Regions from separate parts of the Caballeronia sp. LjRoot34 genome, predicted to be linked through region 2. Evidence: riboswitches for the same ligand, from Rfam matches in the RefSeq annotation. Region 2 holds a riboswitch; the other holds the start of a gene.
What was found. Region 2 has a riboswitch for thiamine pyrophosphate ahead of ACSQ36_RS17475 (FAD-dependent oxidoreductase). Riboswitches for the same ligand answer to the same signal wherever they lie in the genome.
Positions count from the first base shown of each region.

Region 1: it holds a riboswitch for thiamine pyrophosphate, as region 2 does, so the genes downstream of both, thiC (phosphomethylpyrimidine synthase ThiC) here and ACSQ36_RS17475 (FAD-dependent oxidoreductase) in region 2, are expected to answer to the same signal.

Region 1 covers NZ_CAXUSB020000001.1:1,253,038-1,256,449, forward strand. Annotated here, with positions in the region: gene thiC (phosphomethylpyrimidine synthase ThiC) at 1-1,361, opposite strand, end outside; TPP riboswitch at 1,694-1,822, opposite strand; gene ACSQ36_RS05495 (EamA family transporter) at 2,197-3,324, shown strand.
Region 2 covers NZ_CAXUSB020000001.1:3,888,823-3,892,234, reverse strand. Annotated here, with positions in the region: gene ACSQ36_RS17480 (ABC transporter ATP-binding protein/permease) at 1-1,066, opposite strand, end outside; TPP riboswitch at 1,440-1,570, shown strand; gene ACSQ36_RS17475 (FAD-dependent oxidoreductase) at 1,808-2,953, shown strand; gene thiS (sulfur carrier protein ThiS) at 2,962-3,159, shown strand; gene ACSQ36_RS17465 (thiazole synthase) at 3,183-3,412, shown strand, end outside.

The sequences.
Region 1 (3,412 bases), 2.6 Mb from region 2:
TCCTTGATGAGCTGCATCGGCACATGGCCCGGACCTTCGATCATCACCTGCACGTCATGTTTCCACGCAATCTGCGTCAGCTCGCCGAGCGTCTTCAGTTCGCCGAGCTGGGCTTCGTCGTTGGCGTCGTAGATTGAGCCGGGACGCAGGCCGTCGCCGAGCGAAAAGCTCACGTCGTAGGCCTTCATGATTTCGCAGATGTCTTCGAAGTGCTCGTACAGGAAGCTTTCCTTGTGATGCGCCAGACACCATTTCGCCATGATCGACCCGCCGCGCGAGACAATGCCCGTCATGCGGTTCGCGGTCATCGGCACGTAGCGCAACAACACGCCGGCGTGGATCGTGAAGTAATCCACACCCTGTTCGGCCTGTTCGATCAGCGTGTCGCGGAAGATTTCCCAGGTCAGGTCTTCGGCCTTGCCGTTGACCTTTTCGAGCGCCTGATAAATCGGCACCGTGCCAATTGGCACCGGGCTGTTGCGGATGATCCATTCGCGCGTTTCATGAATATGCTTGCCGGTCGAGAGATCCATGACCGTGTCGCCGCCCCAGCGGATGGCCCAGGTCATCTTGTCGACTTCTTCGCCAATTGACGACGTCACCGCCGAATTGCCGATGTTCGCGTTGATCTTCACCAGGAAGTTGCGCCCGATGATCATCGGCTCGCTTTCCGGGTGGTTGATATTCGCCGGGATGATCGCGCGGCCGCGGGCGACTTCCTCGCGCACGAACTCGGCCGTGATTTCCTTGGGCGCGTTCGCACCGAAGGCCTGGGCGCCGAACGCCTGGCCGGGATGCTGGCGGCCCATCATCGTGGCGAGCTTTTCGCCGTTCGGGCCGCTCGTGCGCAGCGATTCCAGATATTCAGCGCGGCGCTGGTTCTCGCGGATCGCGATGTATTCCATCTCGGGCGTGATGATGCCTTGGCGCGCGTAGTGCATCTGCGAGACGTTCTTGCCCGGCACAGCGCGGCGCGGCGTGCGATGCAAGCCTTTGAAACGCAGGTCGGCAGTCGCCGGATCGGCGGCGCGCTCACGGCCGAAGTTGCTTGAGAGACCACCGAGCGACTCCGTATCGCCGCGCTCTTCAATCCAGCCCTGGCGCACGGCCGGCAGACCCGATCGGATATCGATCTTGGCTTCCGGGTCCGAATACGGGCCGGAGCAATCGTAGACATAGACCGGCGGATTTTTTTCGCTGCCGAAACTTTCGTTGGTGTCCGATTGTGTGATTTCGCGCATCGGCACGCGGATGTCGGGACGTGAGCCCGTCACGTAGATCTTGCGTGAATTGGGCAGCGGCGCGATGGCGGCAGCGTCGACGACGGCGTCGTCGGACAGGAATTTCGGATTGGCATTCATGCGGCTCTCCTGTGTCGACCGGAATTAGCGTGTCGACCGGGGTGGGCGCGTCGACCAGAGTGGGCGCTTTGGCGCTTGCTCTGGTCCCATGGCGCTTACTCCGATCCCATGCGCTTACTCCGGTCCCATGCAGATGGTTGCTGTGGGGACGGATGTTTTCCAGCCGGTCCGCGAAAAAACGCCAAACGCGCGAAATTGCACGAATGGCATCAATTGGCACGAGAACCGGCTGAGTCAAACGCTAGCTACGGGAGACCGAAGAAAAGCAGAGAAGAAGGCGGGCGGACTTGGCAGGGAACGCGAGGAAGAGATAGACCCAAAAGACCCCAGCGCTGCGAAATCCGAACGCTTCCCTGCGCTGGCATTATCCAGATCAGGTTCAAAGGGTATTTCTCACCCGCGACACACGGACAATCCAGTGACAGATTGCGATGTGCAGCGCAGGACCCCCGCGTTAGCAGTCGCAACAATACACCTCGCCGTAGCGTGTTGGCAACCATCTGTAACACTCCCGCGTGCGTGTGCATGGCTTACTGCATAATGGCGACCACCGTGTTTTCCCGGATGCGGTCCGATATTTTTCACGAAACGGTCCGGCAAACTCGCGGCGGCTCCTGCCGGCTTTTTGAGCCGTTATCGAGCTTCGGCACGTTGTTGCCCGACCCCTTTTCCTGCTTCCGACATGTTGTCCTGCCTTGCCCGTTTTGCCGCGACGCTCAAGCGGCATGCGCGCCGCTCTTTGTTTCCCCCGGTCCCGGGTGAAACGAAACCGGCGGTTGTAGGCCTGCCCGTTTGGCCGGCTGACGTTGCAATCATCTTCGTCGCGGAGTAACGGATGTCCACACCGTTGCCGCCCGCGCGGTCGTCTGATTCCGATTCTTCAGCTTCGCCGTTTGTGCCGCCGGCACAACCTCCGCAGTCGCAGCCCTCGGCCGACGTGTTGCCGTTTCCGCACGCAGCAGCCGACGCGCCATCGCCATCACCATCGGCGGACGTCCTGCCAGGCGTGACGAGTCCGCAACCCTTGGCCGATACCCCTGCGCGTCGCCTGTTCAATCTTCCCGGCCATTTCCCGTTCCGCCTTCCCGCGACGCGCGGCGGCCGCGTGGCGCTTGCCCTTTGCGTCGTGTACCTCGTATGGGGTTCGACCTACATGGCGGTGCATTTGTCGCTGGAAGCGTTCCCGCCGCTGATGCTGTCCGGGTTGCGCAACCTGTTCGCCGGCATCGGTTTGTTCATCTTTGCTGCGCGTCGGGACCCGGTCTGGCCGACTTTCGCCGAAGTGCGAAACGCCGCGGCGGTCGGAACGTTGCTTGTGGGTTTGTCGAGCGGAATGCTCGCGTTCGGTATGCGCACGGTCGAGACCGGCACTGCCGCGGTCATGGTGGCGACCGTGCCGTTGTTCGCCACGGTCATCGCCGCGATTGCAGGCCGCAAAGTGGCGAAGGGTGAGTGGGTCGCCGTCGGGCTTGGGCTGGTCGGGATTGCGTTGCTGAATCACGGCGATCCGTCGTCGGGTTCAACCGCCGGCAGTCTTGCGATCCTGTGCGGCGCAGTTTTCTGGGCAGGCGGCTCGTTTCTCGCGGGGCGTCTGAAGCTGCCGTCCGACCTGCTGGTATCGACTGCACTGCAGATCGGCCTTGGCGGGGCGATGGCGACGATCGTTGCGTGGGTGTCGGGCGAACGTATCGTGAGCATGGGGTTCACGCCGTTTTTGGCTTATCTCTACCTGATGCTCGTCGGTTCGATGGCCGCGTATGTTGCGTATGCGTACCTGATTCGCCACACGAGTCCGATTATCGCGAGCAGCTGCATGTACGTGAATCCCGTGGTGGCCGTGGTGATAGGTGCGCTGTTTCTCGGCGAAGTGATCACGAAGTGGACCGTGATGGCAACCCTCATCATTCTGGCGAGCGTGGGTTTGTCGTTCTGGTTCGATTACAAGAGGCGTGGGCTGGTTTGACGGCGGGCGTGACGGCTGACAGTTCAAAAACGGCTGACCGTTTCGGAGAATTCCGGAGAAACGGTCAGCTTTTTTTATGGGGCGACTG
Region 2 (3,412 bases):
GCGTCGAGCGCATCACGCGCTTGAATTCGCGCAACCGGTTCACGGTGGCGCGCCATTCGACCAAGGTCGAGTAACTATTGATGAACCAGGAAAACGAGTCGCTGACCGTGCCGAACGCCGAACTGATCTGCATCAGCACGCCGAACGTGAATGCGCCTGCGAAGTAGCGGGGAGCCGCGACCATGATCGGGAAAATAATCGCGATCTGGCCATAGAAGGACAGCACGAAGGTCATCCGCCGCGTGTACTTCATGATCTGCCAGTAATTCTGGCGGATCGTTTCGAAGATGGTCCGGGCGTTGGTGTTTTCCGTCGCGATGCCGTCGTAAAACGCGATTTGCTCGGCGTTCTCACGAATGCGGATCAGGCCGAAACGGAAGTTGGCTTCCACTTTCTGCGCCTGGTAATTAATCGATACCAGCGGGTGGCCGAAACGCTGGATCAGCAGCGAGCCGAGCACTGCGTACAGCGCGGCGGCCCAGACCATGTAGCCCGGAATAGTGATCGGCGTGCCGAACAACGAGAAACTCAGCGCGCCGGCCAGCGTCCACAGGATCGTGATGAAGGTGACGAGCGTGACGAGCGTGGACAACAGATCCAGCGACAAAGACAGCGTGGTCGTGGCGAAAGACTGCAGGTCGTCGCTGATCCGCTGGTCGGGGTTATCGGCGAGACGATCGCGTTCTATACGGTAGAAGGCTTTATCGCCGAGCCATTGTTCGAGGTACCGGTGCGTGAGCCATTGGCGCCACCGGAAGCCGAGCATCTGGCGCAGATACCGGCCATACACGGCGAGCAGGATGTACGCGAACGCGAGGCCCGCGAAGATCAGCAGCAAGCGTGGAAACTCGGCGACCCGCTTGGCCTGCAGCGTGTTGTAGAAGTCCGCGCTCCAGGTGTTCAGGCGGACATTGATGTACACAACCGTCATGTTGATCGCGATGATCGCGATCAACAAAAGCCATGCAATGCCGCGTTCTTCCGATACCCAGTAAGGCTTGATAAGACTCCACGCCGACACTTTGTCGGCGTTTTGTTCTGTGTTGCCGGGAGGTGTGGTGGTCATGAGCTTCCTGAAGACGTGCCGGCTCGGCGGCAGGTTGTAACTTGGCGGTATCGTATCGATGCGGAGGGTCCTGCTCCGTCTCAATGATCGTAAGAGGCCATTAAAGACGGCGCGTGCCGGAGCATTGTTTCGGGCGTGGCTTAATTCTTCCTTAATCCACGCCCGGCTGGCGACCGCCCCGCTGATGCAATGCAGCAGCGAGGCGCTTGCCGTACGCATATGCTGCCGGCCAACCAAGACGAATCGGCGTTCGCGGCATTGTGCCAGAGTGCGCGTACCGCGAACGAAAGGGAAGGTTGTCCGGTCTTGTCCGCGCCGGGTCCCCGGCTTTTCCCGGTTTGCGGGTCGTTTCGCTTTTATGTTTTAATGATCGATGACGAAACAGGGGTGCTTCGGCACGCGTCTGCCTCCTTGAAATAACGGAGAAACGCGCGGCGAGGCTGAGAGAGTCCCTTTGCACCCGATCCGGGTAATACCGGCGAGGGAAGTTTCCGGAAACCGCCGCGTTTCCAGTTTCTTCCAGTATTGGCTGGCACAGGAGCCGCAGGTTATGCGCTCCCGAGCCGCTTTCTCGCCGTGGTTTCGTCCCTGAATTATGTTTTGTGCGCCGCGCGTGCAACCAGGGTTCGAAACGGGCGTTCCTCCCGATCTCGATTTCCGTGCTGTGTGCTCTGTGCGTTCTGCAGCGTCTGCTGAGGAGGCATCGTCATCGTGAACACCGTTGTGCATTCCCATTCCACTATGCACTCCACTCGCTCCCGTGCGTCCGGGCGAGACGACTTTGCCGTCGTTGGCGGTGGCTTGTGCGGGCGGCTGGTCGCCTGGCTGCTGGCGGGCGCGGGGCACCGCGTGGCGCTGTACGACCGCGGCGACGCCGCCGGCACGCAATCGGCCGCATGGGTCGCGGCGGCGATGCTCGCGCCGCTCGCCGAGGCCGCCAGCGCTGAATTGCTGATTACTGAACTCGGTGCGGCATCGCTTGAGCGCTGGCCGGGTTTTATCGCTGAAATGCCGGAACCGGTGTTTTTCCAGCGCAATGGCACGCTGGTCGTCTGGCATGCCGGCGACCGCGCCGAAGCGCCGCTGTTCGAGCGCCGTTTGCGCGCGAATGCGCCTTCGGAGCTTTTCCAGAACGGCTTCGTCAAGCTCTCCGGCGCGCAAGTCGCGGCGGCGGAACCGTCGCTGGGTACGCGTTTTCCGCAAGGCTGGCTGCTGCCGAACGAAGGCCAGCTCGACAACCGGCAAGTGCTGACTGCGCTGGCTGCGGGGCTGGCCGAACGTAACGTCGATCTTCACTGGAATACGACGATCGATACCGATACCCCGCCGGACGCACATTTCGTGATCGATTGCCGGGGGCTCGGCGGAAAACCGGCATGGCCGGCGTTAAGGGGTATTCGTGGCGAAGTAGCGCGTGTGCATGCGCCGGGTATCGGCCTGACGCGGCCGGTGCGCTTGCTGCATCCGCGTTATCCGCTTTATATCGCGCCGAAACAGGACGACCTTTACGTGATTGGCGCAACCGAAGTGGAAGGCGAAGACATGTCGCCGATGACCGTACGCTCCGCGCTCGAACTCCTGAGCGCGGCGTTCGCGGTGCATCCGGGTTTCGGCGAGGCGCGCATTCTCGAACTCAATTCGCAATGCCGGCCGACCTTGCCCGACCATCGTCCGGCAATTGTCTGGGACGGCGCACGAACCTTGCGGGTGAACGGGTTATATCGACACGGTTACATGATCGCGCCCGAAGTCGCCGACTCCGCCCGCGCCCTCGCCGAAGCGCTGCTTGGCGGTGCGATCACCAATCCGGATTCCTTCGATGACTGGCGCCGCCAAGCCCGCTGGTCCGCCTTGCTGCGCTGCGAACACGCGGCGCCCGTGCTTTGACTTTCATCATGAACATTCACATCAATCAGCAGCCTTTTTCCATGCCCGACGCAGCGACCGTCACCGACGCCCTCGCGGCCTTCGGCGCAAAACCGCCGTTCGCCGTGGCGCTGAACGGGCAATTCGTGGCGCGTGGCGAACATGCATCGAAGGCGCTTACGGCTGGCGACAAACTCGATATCGTCTCGCCGGTCGCCGGCGGCTGAGGGTAACCAAAGGGAATCGAACCATGACTTCAACCATCACCACAGCCGATACCCTCACGCTCTACGGCACGTCGTTCCCGAGCCGGGTGCTGCTGGGGACGTCGCGCTATCCGTCGCTGCAATCGCTGTCGGATTCCATCGACGCCGCCCGTCCCGGCATGGTCACCGTCGCGTTGCGGCGCCAGTCGAACACGGGCGAGGCCGGTTTCTTCGATGTCCTCAAGCGTCACGGCGTCGCGTTGCTGCCCAACAC